DNA from 3 places in the Paracoccus simplex genome. Region 1 is predicted to be linked to each of the others. Evidence: riboswitches for the same ligand, from Rfam matches in the RefSeq annotation. Region 1 holds a riboswitch; each other region holds the start of a gene.
The links. Region 1 has a riboswitch for thiamine pyrophosphate ahead of ACFOMP_RS16380 (TenA family protein). Riboswitches for the same ligand answer to the same signal wherever they lie in the genome.
Positions count from the first base shown of each region.

Region 2: another riboswitch for thiamine pyrophosphate. It lies ahead of thiC (phosphomethylpyrimidine synthase ThiC); the one in region 1 lies ahead of ACFOMP_RS16380 (TenA family protein).
Region 3: another riboswitch for thiamine pyrophosphate. It lies ahead of thiD (bifunctional hydroxymethylpyrimidine kinase/phosphomethylpyrimidine kinase); the one in region 1 lies ahead of ACFOMP_RS16380 (TenA family protein).

Region 1 is NZ_JBHRXE010000047.1:71,092-75,233, forward strand. It holds gene ACFOMP_RS16370 (SPFH domain-containing protein) at 1-1,128, shown strand, start outside; gene ACFOMP_RS16375 (AI-2E family transporter) at 1,220-2,413, opposite strand; TPP riboswitch at 2,595-2,710, shown strand; gene ACFOMP_RS16380 (TenA family protein) at 2,789-3,430, shown strand; gene ACFOMP_RS16385 (NUDIX hydrolase) at 3,434-3,907, opposite strand; gene ACFOMP_RS16390 (FYDLN acid domain-containing protein) at 3,979-4,142, opposite strand, start outside.
Region 2 is NZ_JBHRXE010000037.1:165,224-169,365, reverse strand. It holds gene sseA (3-mercaptopyruvate sulfurtransferase) at 1-324, opposite strand, end outside; gene smpB (SsrA-binding protein SmpB) at 531-1,001, opposite strand; gene thiC (phosphomethylpyrimidine synthase ThiC) at 1,077-2,876, opposite strand; TPP riboswitch at 2,959-3,078, opposite strand; gene ACFOMP_RS13590 (ABC-type transport auxiliary lipoprotein family protein) at 3,181-3,807, opposite strand; gene ACFOMP_RS13585 (MlaD family protein) at 3,817-4,142, opposite strand, start outside.
Region 3 is NZ_JBHRXE010000063.1:44,229-48,370, forward strand. It holds gene ACFOMP_RS18910 (thiazole synthase) at 1-87, opposite strand, end outside; gene thiS (sulfur carrier protein ThiS) at 89-286, opposite strand; gene ACFOMP_RS18920 (FAD-dependent oxidoreductase) at 270-1,247, opposite strand; gene thiD (bifunctional hydroxymethylpyrimidine kinase/phosphomethylpyrimidine kinase) at 1,244-2,071, opposite strand; TPP riboswitch at 2,144-2,248, opposite strand; gene ACFOMP_RS18930 (nucleotide sugar dehydrogenase) at 2,324-3,490, opposite strand; gene ACFOMP_RS18935 (HAD family hydrolase) at 3,650-4,142, shown strand, end outside.

The sequences.
Region 1 (4,142 bases):
ATCTCGCTTCTGGCACTGCCCTTCCTGGTCGTGGTCGCCGTGCTGGCGATCTCGGCGCTCTATATCGTCGATGTGCGCGAAAAGGCGCTGGTGCTGCGCTTCGGCGAGGTGGTCGAGGTGCGCGAGGAGCCGGGCCTTGGCGTCAAGGTGCCCTTCCTCGACAATGTGGTGAAATACGACGCCCGCATCCTCGGCCTGCCGACCCCGCCGATGGAGGTCACGCCGCTGGACGACCGCCGCCTGGTGGTGGACGCCTTCGCGCGCTGGCAGATCACCGATGTGGTGCAATTCCGCCGCGCCGTCGGCGGCGGCGGCATCGAATTCGCGCAAAGCCGGCTTGAGCCGATCGTGACTAATGCCATCCGCCAGGTGCTGGGTTCGGTGCCCTCGACCACGGTGCTGTCGGATGACCGCACGGCGCTGATGAACCGCATCCGCGACCTGGCGCGCGAGGATGCCAAGGATCTGGGCATCCGCGTCATCGACCTGCGCCTGACCCGCACCGATCTGCCCGAACAGAACCTGACCGCGACCTATGCGCGGATGCGGGCCGAACGCGAGCGCGAGGCCGCCGACGAGATCGCCCGCGGCGGCGAGGCCGCGCAGCGCGTCCGGGCCGCCGCCGACCGCACCGTGGTCGAGCTGACCTCGGAGGCAAGGAAGCGCGCCGAAGTGGTGCGGGGCGAGGCCGATGCCCGCCGCAACGCCATCTATGCCGATGCCTTCGGCCGCGATCCCGAGTTCTTCGCCTTCACCCGCTCGATGACCTCCTATGAACGGGCGCTGCGGGGCGAGAACAGTTCGCTGGTGATCCAGCCGCAAGGCGAGTTCTTCGACTATCTGCGCAATGACGGGTCCGAGCGTGCCAACCCGGTGCCGGCGCCGGCCCCCAAGGCCGGAGCCGAGACCGGGGCCGAGACCGGGACCGAGACCGGGGCCGAGGACCCTGCGGCCGAGACCGAGGGCGCGTTGCAGCCGGGCGAGACGCCCGCGCCGACCGAGACCAATCGCGAGGGCCAGCCGCTCGGCTCGAATGCGGGGGTGACGCTGACGCCGCTGCCCGAAACCCTGGCGAGCCCACCGCAAGAGGAATCGGTGGTGCCGCCGGCGCCGGCGCCGGCGGACTGAACCGCGGCCGACGACGAAAGAAACGGCGGGGCGCCTTCTGGGCGCCCCGCCTTTTTCATGCCGCAACGGTCCGGACCGGGTTCAGTCGGGTTCAGTCGGGTTCGGCCAGCAGGCTGTTGCGGCGCGTCTCGTCCTCGGCGATCTCGCGCTGCCATTCCCGCCAGATCGAGACCAGCAGCGCCATCAGCACCGGTCCGACGAACAGGCCGACGATGCCCAAGGTCTTCACCCCGCCGATCAGCCCGAAGAAGGTCGGCAGGAAGGGCAGTTTCACCGGCCCGCCGACCAGAACCGGACGGATGGTCTTGTCGACGACGAACAGCTCGCAGGTGCCCCAGATGAACAGCGCCGCGCCCTCGACCGGCGAGCCGCTGGCGGCCAGGTAGATCGAAACCAGCGTGAAGCTGAGCGGCGCGCCGCCGGGGATCAGCGCCATGAAGCCAGTGATGACCCCGAAGGTCACCGGCGAGGGCACGCCGGCCAGCCAATAGGCCAGACCCAGCACCACCCCCTCGCCGATGGCGATCAGCGTCATGCCGGTCACGGTCGAGCTGATGGTGGCCGGAACCACCCGCGACAGCCGGCTCCAGCGGTCCGGCAGGATGCGTCGGCCGACGCGGTCCACCTGCGCGACGATCCGGTCGCCGTCGCGGTAAAGCACGAACAGCGTGATCAGCATGAACAGCAGCGTCAGCGCCAGATGGAAGGCCAGCGAGCCCGCCGTCACCGCGCCGCGATAGATCGCGCCGATATTCGAGCCGCTGACCAGTTGCACGATCTCGCTGATCCCGCCGGGCCGGCCGATATAGGTCTGCCAGTTCTCGTTCAGCCAGTCGCCGATCTGCGGCAGATCGACCATCCAGGCCGGCGTGGGCGCCCCGGCGCTGTTGACCAGGATCGCCCAGTTGATCCAGTCCCGCAATTCGCGGAAGGCATAGACCAGCGCCAGGGTCAGCGGCACCACCAGGAAACAGACCAGCACCAGCACCAGCAGCGCCGCGGCTCCGGTACGGCCCAGGTTCAACCGGAAGGCGGCGCGGTTGCGCAGCGGCCAACTGGCCAGCGCGATCACCATCGCCGCCAGCACCGGCACCAGGAAGCCGTGGAAGAAATAGATCGAGGCCGCGACGATGGCCAGCAGCAGCCAGCGCGCGGCCGAGATATTGGTCACCAGGGGCGGGCGATGCAGCCGCAACCCGGTCTGCCTGGCATGTTCGCCGCGCTGCGTCTGCTGCTCTGCGAATTCGGTCCTGCGTTGTCGGTCCGGCATATCGCCTGTGGTCATTGTCTCCGGTCCTGGTTCGGCGCCGGCCGGCGCGTCATGCTGCAACGAGATAACAGATCGCCCGCCGCTGCAAGCCGGAATGCCGGCGCAAGGCGGGCGGACGCGGCAAGGCGCGCTCACGATCCTGTGGACCACGGGCATGTCAGGGGCGTGACAGCGCCGGCCGGCGCGGCTAGGGTCGCGCCCGACCAAGGGGAGTCCCGGCAAGGGGCTGAGAGACTGCAGGCACAAGCGGCGCGGTGACCCTTAGAACCTGATCCGGATCATGCCGGCGAAGGGATGGTATGGACCTGTCTGCCCCATGCCTCTCCCTGGCCGGCCTCACCCGCGAGGCCATGACGGAAAGCCGGTCTCGCCCCATGACAGGAGGACAGCATGTCCGAACGTTTCTCTGAAATCCTGCGCCGCGAATGCGCCGCCGACTGGACGGCGGCCACCGGCCACCGCTTCGTGACCGACCTGTGCGACGGCAGCATCGCCGATGCGACGATGGCGGCTTATCTGGTTCAGGACCACCGTTTCCTCGACGCCTTCCTGACGCTTCTGGGTGCGGCCATCGCCTCGGCCGACCGTTTCGAATCGCGGCTGCGCTTCGGCCGCTTCGCCGGCATGGTCTCGGGCGAGGAGAACGACTATTTCCTGCGCGCCTTCGCGGCGCTCGGCGTCAGCGAGACGCAGCGGGCCGCCATTCCCGACAAGCCGCCCACCGCCGGTTTCCAGGCGCTGATGCGCGAGGCGGCGGCGACGCGCGCCTATCCCGCCGTGCTGGCGGTGCTGGCGGTGGCCGAGGGGCTCTATCTCGACTGGGCGCGCCGGGCGCCGCAGCCGCTGCCCGAGAACTTCGTCCATGCCGAATGGATCACCCTGCACGATAATCCCTTCTTCCGGGATTTCGTCGCTTTCCTGCAGGCCGAACTGGATCGCACCGACCCCGCCGCGGCCGGGCAGGCCCGCGATTTCTTCCGCCGCGCGGTGCGGCTGGAGGTGGAGTTCTTCGACGCGGCCTATCAGCCCTAGCCGTCAATCCCCGACGATCTCGACCGGAAGCGGGCCAGCCGGCGGCCCGTTTTCCCGATAGTCCAGCACGATGCGCCGCAGCGCCGCCGGCGCGATGCGCTCGGCGCTGTGCCGCAGTTCGGACAGGCGCCACCAGCGGAACTCGCGGATCCTGCCGGCCTCGGGCGCGGCCTGGACGGCGGGGCGAAAGGCGGCGGTCTCGATCAGGAAGTAATCCTCGGACTGCCGCCAGCGGCGCTGGCCCAGCGTCATCGTCACCTGGCGGCGCCAGACCAGCGGGCCGGGGGCGGGCAGGGCGAAGCCCAACTCCTCCATCAGCTCGCGGCGCAAGCTCACCTCGGCGGTCTCACCCGGCTCGGTGCCGCCGCCGGGGGTGATCCACCAGTCGCCGCTGCCGTAATCCACCCGCATCAGCAGCACCCGGTCATCGGGCGTCAGCAGGATGGCACGCATGGCCTGCCTGTCGATGATCCGCATGGCGCCCCCGAGCCAAGGAAAAGCCCCGGTCCGGCGGATGCCGTCCGGGGCCGCTGTCGCATTGGCGAGGATTATTCCTCGTCGCTGTCCGGCACGTCGGCGATATCGTCCAGCGACACGTCGCCGTCATCGTCGTCATCGTCCAGCAGATCATCGTCCAGATCGCCGGTATCGGCGTCATCGTCCAGATCGTCGTCATCGACCAGTTCGTTCTGATCCTCGTTCCGCGCCGCGG
Region 2 (4,142 bases), on a different contig from region 1:
CCAGACCCGCGCCGCCGAACGTAGCGGCGAATTGTCATAGATCACCACCTGGTGACCGTCGCCGATGCCCATGGCGCGCATGCGGCTGATGAACATCTCGGGTTGCGGCGCCATGTGGGGCAACTCGCTGCGCTTGTCGGCGATCTCGTCGATGTCGAAGAAGCGGGCGCCGGGAATATGCGCGGCCGCGTATTCGGCCCGCGCCTCGCGGCCCGGTTCCAGGAACCAGCTGGCGTCGATGATGCGCAGGTCGGGATCGTTCAGATGGGCCGCGAGCCAGCCGGTCGAGACCAGCACTTTCGGATCGTCGGAATCGGTGGACATCGGCCTTCCCCCCCGCGGCGCAGAAACGACACCGATGTAACCGCAGGCGCGCGGGGCTGCAATGCTTAACGGCCGCTGCGGGATCTCCGGCCGACCGCCGGCTTCTTCGTTTCCCGAAAACGCATGCGACCGGGCCCGCCCGCCCGCGGCCCCGCCCGTCTTTCACCGTTTTCCAAATACCCGAATCCGGCCCGGGCCGCGCCGTGTCAGCCCTGCTTCAGCAGGCGCTGTTTCTGGCGGTTCCAGTCGCGCTTGGCGGCGGTTTCGCGCTTGTCGGCGACCTTCTTGCCCTTGGCGACGCCGATCTTCAGCTTCACCATGCCGCGGTCGTTGAAATACATCACCAGCGGCACCAGCGTCATGCCCTCGCGCCCCACCGCCTGCCAGAGCCGGGCCAGTTCCTTGCGCGAGACCAGCAGCTTGCGGTGCCGGCGTTCCTCGTGACCGAAGACGCCGGCCTGCTTGTAGGCGGCGATGTGGGAATTGATCAGCCACAATTCGCCATTCTCGACCGAGGCATAGCTTTCGGCGATGTTCGACTGGCCGGTGCGCAGGCTTTTCACCTCGGAGCCGGTCAGCACGATGCCGACCTCGAGATCGCTTTCGATGAAGTAATCGAAGCGCGCCCGGCGGTTCTCGGCGATGATCTTGTAGTTCGGGTCGGATTTCGTGGCCATGATCGGGCAGAGATAGGGCGGGGCGCCGCGCCTGTAAAGGCTCGGCATCGCCCCGCCCTCTGGGGGCCGCGCCCGTTACGCCTCCTGCGGGGCGGGGATGTAGAGATCGCCGCCCTCGCGGTATTTGCGCGCCATGGCGGCCATGCCCTCTTTCTGCGCCTCGGCGCGGATGTCGTGGGAAATCCGCATCGAGCAGAATTTCGGCCCGCACATCGAACAGAAATGCGCCAGCTTGTGCGCCTCCTTCGGCAGGGTCTGGTCGTGGAAGGCGCGCGCGGTATCGGGGTCCAAAGACAGGTTGAACTGGTCCTCCCAGCGGAACTCGAAGCGGGCCCGCGACAGGGCGTCGTCCCGGGTTCTGGCCGCCGGATGGCCCTTGGCCAGATCGGCGGCATGGGCGGCGATCTTGTAGGTGATGACGCCGGTCTTGACGTCGTCGCGATCCGGCAGGCCCAGATGCTCCTTGGGGGTGACGTAGCACAGCATCGCCGTGCCGAACCAGCCGATCATCGCCGCGCCGATGCCGCTGGTGATATGGTCATAGCCCGGCGCGATGTCGGTGGTCAGCGGCCCGAGCGTGTAGAAGGGCGCCTCGCCGCAGATGGCCAGCTGCTTGTCCATGTTCTCCTTGATCTTGTGCATGGGCACATGGCCGGGCCCCTCGATCATCACCTGGCAATCGCGGGCCCAGGCGATGCGCGTCAGTTCGCCCAGCGTCTCCAGTTCGGCGAATTGCGCGGCGTCGTTGGCATCGGCGATCGAGCCCGGCCGCAGCCCGTCGCCCAGGCTGAAGGACACGTCATAGGCGCGGCAGATGTCGCAGATCTCCTCGAAATGCTCATAGAGGAAACTTTCGCGGTGATGGTGCAGGCACCATTTCGCCATGATCGAGCCGCCGCGCGAGACGATGCCGGTGACCCGGTCCACGGTCAGCGGGATATGGGGCAGCCTCAGCCCGGCATGGATGGTGAAATAATCCACGCCCTGTTCGGCCTGTTCGATCAGCGTGTCGCGGAAGACTTCCCAGCTCAGCTCCTCGGCCATGCCGCCGACCTTCTCCAGCGCCTGATAGAGCGGCACCGTGCCGATGGGCACCGGGCTGTTGCGGATGATCCATTCGCGGATGTTGTGGATGTTGCGCCCGGTCGACAGATCCATCACCGTGTCGGCGCCCCAGCGGATCGCCCAGACCATCTTTTCCACCTCCTCGGCCATCGAGGAGGTGACGGCGGAATTGCCGATATTGGCGTTGATCTTGACCAGGAAGTTGCGGCCGATCGCCATCGGCTCCAGTTCGGGGTGGTTGATGTTGGCCGGGATGATCGCCCGGCCGCACGCCACCTCGTCGCGGACGAATTCGGGGGTCACGAAATCCGGCACGGCGGCGCCGAAGCTCTCGCCGTCGCGCGCCAGCTTCTCACGGATCGCCTTGCGGCCCAGATTCTCGCGGATCGCCACGAATTCCATCTCGGGGGTGACGATGCCGGCGCGGGCATAGGCAAGCTGGGTGACGGCCCGGTCGCCCTGCGCCCGCAGCGGGCGGTGGCGGATGGGAAATTCAGGCGTCAGCCGGTCGCCGGAAACGAAGCCGTTATCCTCGGGTTTCACATGCCGCCCGTCATAGGATTCCACGTCGCCGCGCGCCATGATCCAGCTGTCGCGCGGGCGGGGCAGGCCGCGCTCGATGGCGATCTCGGCGCCGGGATCGGTATAGGGCCCCGAGGAATCATAGACCGTCACCGGCGGCTCGCCGGCGCTGGGATGCAGCGCGATCTGGCGCATCGGCACGCGGATGTCGGAATGGATCTCGCCCGGTCGGAAGACCTTGGTCGAGGCGGGCAGCGGTCCGGTGGTCACGGTCGGGGTAGTGGTCATGTCAGGCTCCTCGCTTTCGCTAGCATGGAGACCCAGCACGGACTGGAAGGGGGAAGAATACCCGCCGGACCGATAGCCGGCCGCAAGGGCATCCGCACCATCCCTACGCCAGTATGAACTGGATCAGGTTCGACGGGTCCCTGCGCTGCCTTGCGGCCCAGCAGTATCTCAGCCCCTTGTCGGGGCCCCCCAGGTGAGAGCCGGAGAATGCCCACTTGTCGCCCGGCTTGTCAATCGCCGGTGAAGGGGCGGCCGGGCTTCGGCTGCCGAAACCGCGCCGGCGCGGCCGGGCCGGCGGAAAACCTCAGCGGCAGCGGGCGGGATTGACGCCCACCGCGCGCAGGCCCCAGTCGGTCATCTGCGCCACCAACTGCTGGCCCGCCGCGTCGAAGGCCGGGATCAGGTCGTCGGTTTTCGTGCTCGGCGCGTCGGCCGTGGCCGCGAAATGGCCGCGCGCGACCACGCTGGCATCCATCTCGCGCACCATCTGCGCGTCCACGGTCAGCCTGATCACCGCGCCCTTGCCCGAAACCTCGGCGTTGAAATCCTGCACCTCGGAGATCAGCGCGTAATCCCCCGCCGTGCCCAGCGGCGCGCGGCCGACATGGGTGAAGGCGTCATAGCTGCCGAAGGCGCGCACCAGCAGGGTCTGCAGGGCCACCGGCACCGTGTCGCCCCAGCGCGCATCGGGCAGGTATTGCGTCTGCAACTGGTTCGGGCGGATCATGATGCGGTCGGTGTCCAACGTGCCGCGCGCCTTGGGGGGCTCGATCACCAGTTCGGCCAGCCGGCCGCGGCCGCAGCTTCGCGGCGCCTCGGAAGGCGGGCGCAGCTCGAACACGTCGCGGTCGGGCTCGCCCTCCAGCGCCTTCAGCGCGGCGCAGCCCGGCAGGGTCAGGGTCAGGGCGAGAAGGGCGGCGGTCAGACGCATGGCGGCTCCTTAACGGCGGAACTCGGGAACCCGCGGCCCCGAGAAGACTTGCGACGGGTTGCGCCTCAGCGCCGAGACCAGCTCGTTCACGTTGCCCACCAGCCCGCGCAGATCGCTGGCCATGCGGGTGAATTGCGGCAGTCCCTCGCGGGTGAAAGCCTGCACCGGGCCGCGGGTGCTGTCCAGCATCCCGCGCAGGCTGGCGAAGGCGGCCTCGGCGCTGCCGGCGGCATCGCGCAGCCGCTCGGTGATCTCGGGCAGGTCGGCGACCACGCGGTCGATGGCCTCGTTCGCCTTGGCCAGGGTGGCGCGCAGGTCGGCCACCACCGGCTCGA
Region 3 (4,142 bases), on a different contig from region 1:
CGCCTGCGCCATGATGGCGGGCGACGGGTATTGCGCCGTGCCCAGCATCAGCGGGCTTGCGACTTCGGTTCCGTAAAAGACCGGCATTTCAGCCCCCCTGCATCGGCGCCACGACTTCCAGCGCGTCGCCATCCTTCAGCGTGGTTGCGGGCCGGGCGGCGGCGGGCAGGAAGGCGCCGTTCAGCGCCGTCGCCACCTTGGCCGCGCCCAGACCGATCTCGGCCAGCGCGTCCTGCACGGTCGGGCCGGTCAGGTCGCGCGCCGCTCCGTTAAGGGTGATCTTCATCCATGAACTCCGGTTTCCGGCCCTCGATAAGGTAGTCGGCGGCCATGCGGGCCACGGCGGGGGCCAGAAGATAGCCGTGGCGGTAAAGGCCGTTTGCGTAAAGCGTGTCGCCGCGCCGGCGCAGGCGGGGCAGGTTGTCGGGAAAGGCCGGTCGCGCATCCGAGCCGAGCTCCAGGATCTCGGCCTCGGCAAAGCCGGGATGCAGGGCATAGGCGGCAGAGAGCATCTCGACCGCCGAGCGGGCGGTGACGCGATACTTGCCGCCCGTCTCCAGCATGGTGGCGCCGATCATGTAGACGCCATCCCCTCGCGGAACAAGATATAGGGGGATGCGCGGATGCAGCAGGCGGATGGTGCGGGTCAGCGTCACCTCGGGGCAGCGGATCACCAGCATCTCGCCGCGCACGCCGCGCAGGTCGGGAAGCTGGTCGCGGGCGGCCAGGCCGCGGGCATCGACCACCATGCCGGCGGGCGTGCCCTCGGTTTCGATGCGGATGCCCTGCGCCTCGAGCCGGTCGCGCAGGGCCAGCAGCGCGGCGCGCGGGTTCAGATGCGCCTCGGTGGCGAAATGCAGCCCGCGCGGGAAGCGGCCGGCCAGTTCCGGCTCGAGCGTCGCGATGTCGTCGCCGCTCACCGGCCGATGCGTCTGGGTCAGGCGGGCGAAGCGGTCGAGTTCCGCCCGATCGCGCGACGGCGCCAGCACCAGCGTGCCGCGGCGGATGACCTCGGCGCCCTGCGCCTGCCACCAATCGGCGGCGTCGAGGCCGAGCCGCAGCACCACCGGTTCGGCGCTTTCGGCCTCGCAATAGGGCGCCAGCATGCCGCCGGCGCGCCAGCTGCAGGCCTGCGAGCCGGGTTTGCCGGCCGGGTCGATGATCCGGGGCAGGGTGCCGCGCGCCGCCAGTTCGGTGGCGATACACAGCCCCATCACCCCGGCGCCCAGAATGGTGATCGCAGTCATGTCCGTCTCCAGAGCGCGTGGAAATGATGCACCGGGCCATGGCCCAGCCCCACCGACAGCTCATCGGCGGCGGCGATGGCGCCTTGCAGCCAGCCATGGGCGCGGGTCACGGCATCGGGCACCGTCATGCCCTGCGCCAGCCCCGCCGCGATGGCCGAGGACAGCGAGCAGCCGGTGCCGTGGGTGTTGTGGGTCTGCTGGCGCGGCGCGGTCAGGACCAGCGGCTGCGGCCCGACCAGCAGGTCGGTGCAGGTATCCTCGGTCGCGTGGCCGCCCTTCATCAGCACATGGGCCGCACCGAGGGCGCGGAGCGCCTCGCCCTGCCGGCGCATCGCTTCGGGCGTCGCGGCGGGATCGCGCCCCAGAAGCTGCGCCGCCTCGGGCAGGTTCGGGGTCAGCACCGTCGCCAGCGGGATCAGCTGCTCGCGCAGCGCCGCGACCGCTGCCTCGGCCAAGAGCGCGTCGCCGGATTTCGCCACCATCACCGGGTCCAGCACCACCGGCACCGGGTTGTCGGCCAGCAGCGCCGCCAGCCGGTCGGCGACGACTGTGATCACATCCGCGCCGCCGACCATGCCGATCTTGACGGCGCGCACCTCGAGATCGCCGAAAACCGCGTCGATCTGCGCCGCGACCATGGCGGGGCTGACCGCCTCGACCGCCGCGACGGTGCGGGTGTTCTGCGCGGTGATCGCTGTGATCACAGAGGCGCCATAGACGCCGAGGGCCGAGAAGCTTTTCAGGTCGGCCTGGATTCCGGCGCCGCCGCCGCTGTCCGAGCCGGCGATGGTCAGCGCGATGGGATAGGGCTGCAATCCCGACATGGCCCGCCTTTCATGCGCCGGGCTGCCGGGCGTCGGGAAAGGGGACGGGTGGCGGCCGATGCACGGGTTCTGCCGCGACACTCTACCCTTCCCTCCGCCGGCATGACCCGGATCAGGTTCGATGGGTCGGTGCCCGGCACCTCTCAGCCCCGTCGCGGGACTCCCCAAGTGTATAAGTCGTGCGCGGGACACTAGGCCTTGGCCGCCGGCTTTGCAAGGGCCGGTTCCGGTCGGCCGGTTCCAGTCGGCGGGTCAGTCGCGGCCGAACAGGTCGCGGGTGTAAACCTTGTCCCGCACGTCGGCCAGCTCGGGCGACTGGCGGTTGGCGATGATCAGGTCGGCCCGGGCCTTGAAGGCGTCCAGGTCGCGCACCACCGGGCTGTTGAAGAAATCCTCGCCGGTCAGCACGGGTTCGTAGACGATGCAGGGGATGCCCCTGGCCTTGATCCGCTTCATGATGCCCTGGATCGAGCTGTCGCGGTAATTGTCGGAACCCGCCTTCATCACCAGCCGATAGACGCCGACCAGCCGGGGCTTGCGGGCGATGATCTGCTCGGCGATGAAATCCTTGCGGGTGCGGTTGCTGTCCACCACCGCCGCGATCAGGCTTTGCGGCACCTGGTCGTAATTGGCCAGCAATTGCTTGGTGTCCTTGGGCAGGCAGTAGCCGCCATAGCCGAAGCTGGGATTGTTGTAATGGTCGCCGATGCGCGGGTCGAGGCCGACGCCCTCGATGATCTCGCGCGGGTCGAGACCGCGCGCCACGGCATAGCTGTCCAGCTCGTTGAAATAGGCGACGCGCATGGCAAGGTAGGTGTTCGAGAACAGCTTGATCGCCTCGGCCTCGGTCGAGCCGGTGAACAGCACCGGCATGTCCTTGCGGATCGCGCCCTCGGCCAGCAGCTCGGCCAGCCGCTGCGCCGCCGGGCCGTGGTCGCCGACCACGATGCGCGAGGGATGCAGGTTGTCGTAAAGCGCCCGCCCCTCGCGCAGGAATTCGGGCGAGAACAGGATGCCCGCATGGCCGGTCTCGTCCCGCATGCGCTGGGTGAAGCCCACCGGCACGGTGGACTTGACGACGATGGTGGCTTGCGGCGCGTGGCGGCGGGCCAGTGCGATCACGCTTTCGACGCTGGAAGTGTCGAAGCGGTTCGAGCGCGAATCGTAATTCGTCGGCGTGGCGATGATGACGAATTCCGCCCCCGCCAGCGCCTCGGCCGCGTCGTCGGTCGCGCGCAGCTTCAGCGGTTTCCCGGCCAGCCAGGCCGAGATGTCGGCATCCTCGATGGGCGAGCGGCCCCCGTTCACCTGGGCCACCCGGGCGGCGTCCACATCCAGCGCCATGACCTGGTGATGCTGCGCCAGCAGCACGGCGACCGACATGCCCACATAGCCCAGCCCGGCAACCGCAATCGTCATCTGTTCCGCCTTCCTGCGTTTCGCACCGGCTTAGCACGGGTTACGGCCCTGCAGAAGCGGGTGCGTGCCCGGCCGGCAGATCGGCGCCTTTGTCATGGATCGTGCGGCCTTTCCCGATTAGATGGCGGCAGCAGAGCCGAAGGCGAGGAAAGGCAAGCGATGAAACACGTGATCTTCGACCTGGGCGGGGTGCTGATCGACTGGGATCCGGCCCTGGCCTTTGCCGATGTCTTCACCGACCGGGCGGCGGCCGAGGCCTGGATGGAGCGCATCGGCTTCCCGGCCTGGAACCGGCTGCAGGATGGCGGGCGCAGTTTTGCCGCGGGGCTGGCCGCCGCCCGCGCCGAACATGGCGACGCGGCGCGGCATCTCGAAGGCTATCTGGCGGGGTTCCCCCTGACCATCGAGAAGACCATCCCGGGCAGCTGGGAGATCGCCGAGGCGTTGCTGGCGCGCAATGTCGCGCTTTACGCCATCACCAACTGGGCGGCCGAAACCTGGCCCCATGCGCTGGAGCTGCATCCGCGCCTGGGCAGCCTTTTCGCCGATATCGTGGTGTCGGGTCAGGTCGGCGCCCTGAAGCCGGCGCCGGCGATCTTTCGGTTGCTGATGGACCGAAACGGGCTGCTGCCGGCGGACTGCATCTTTGTCG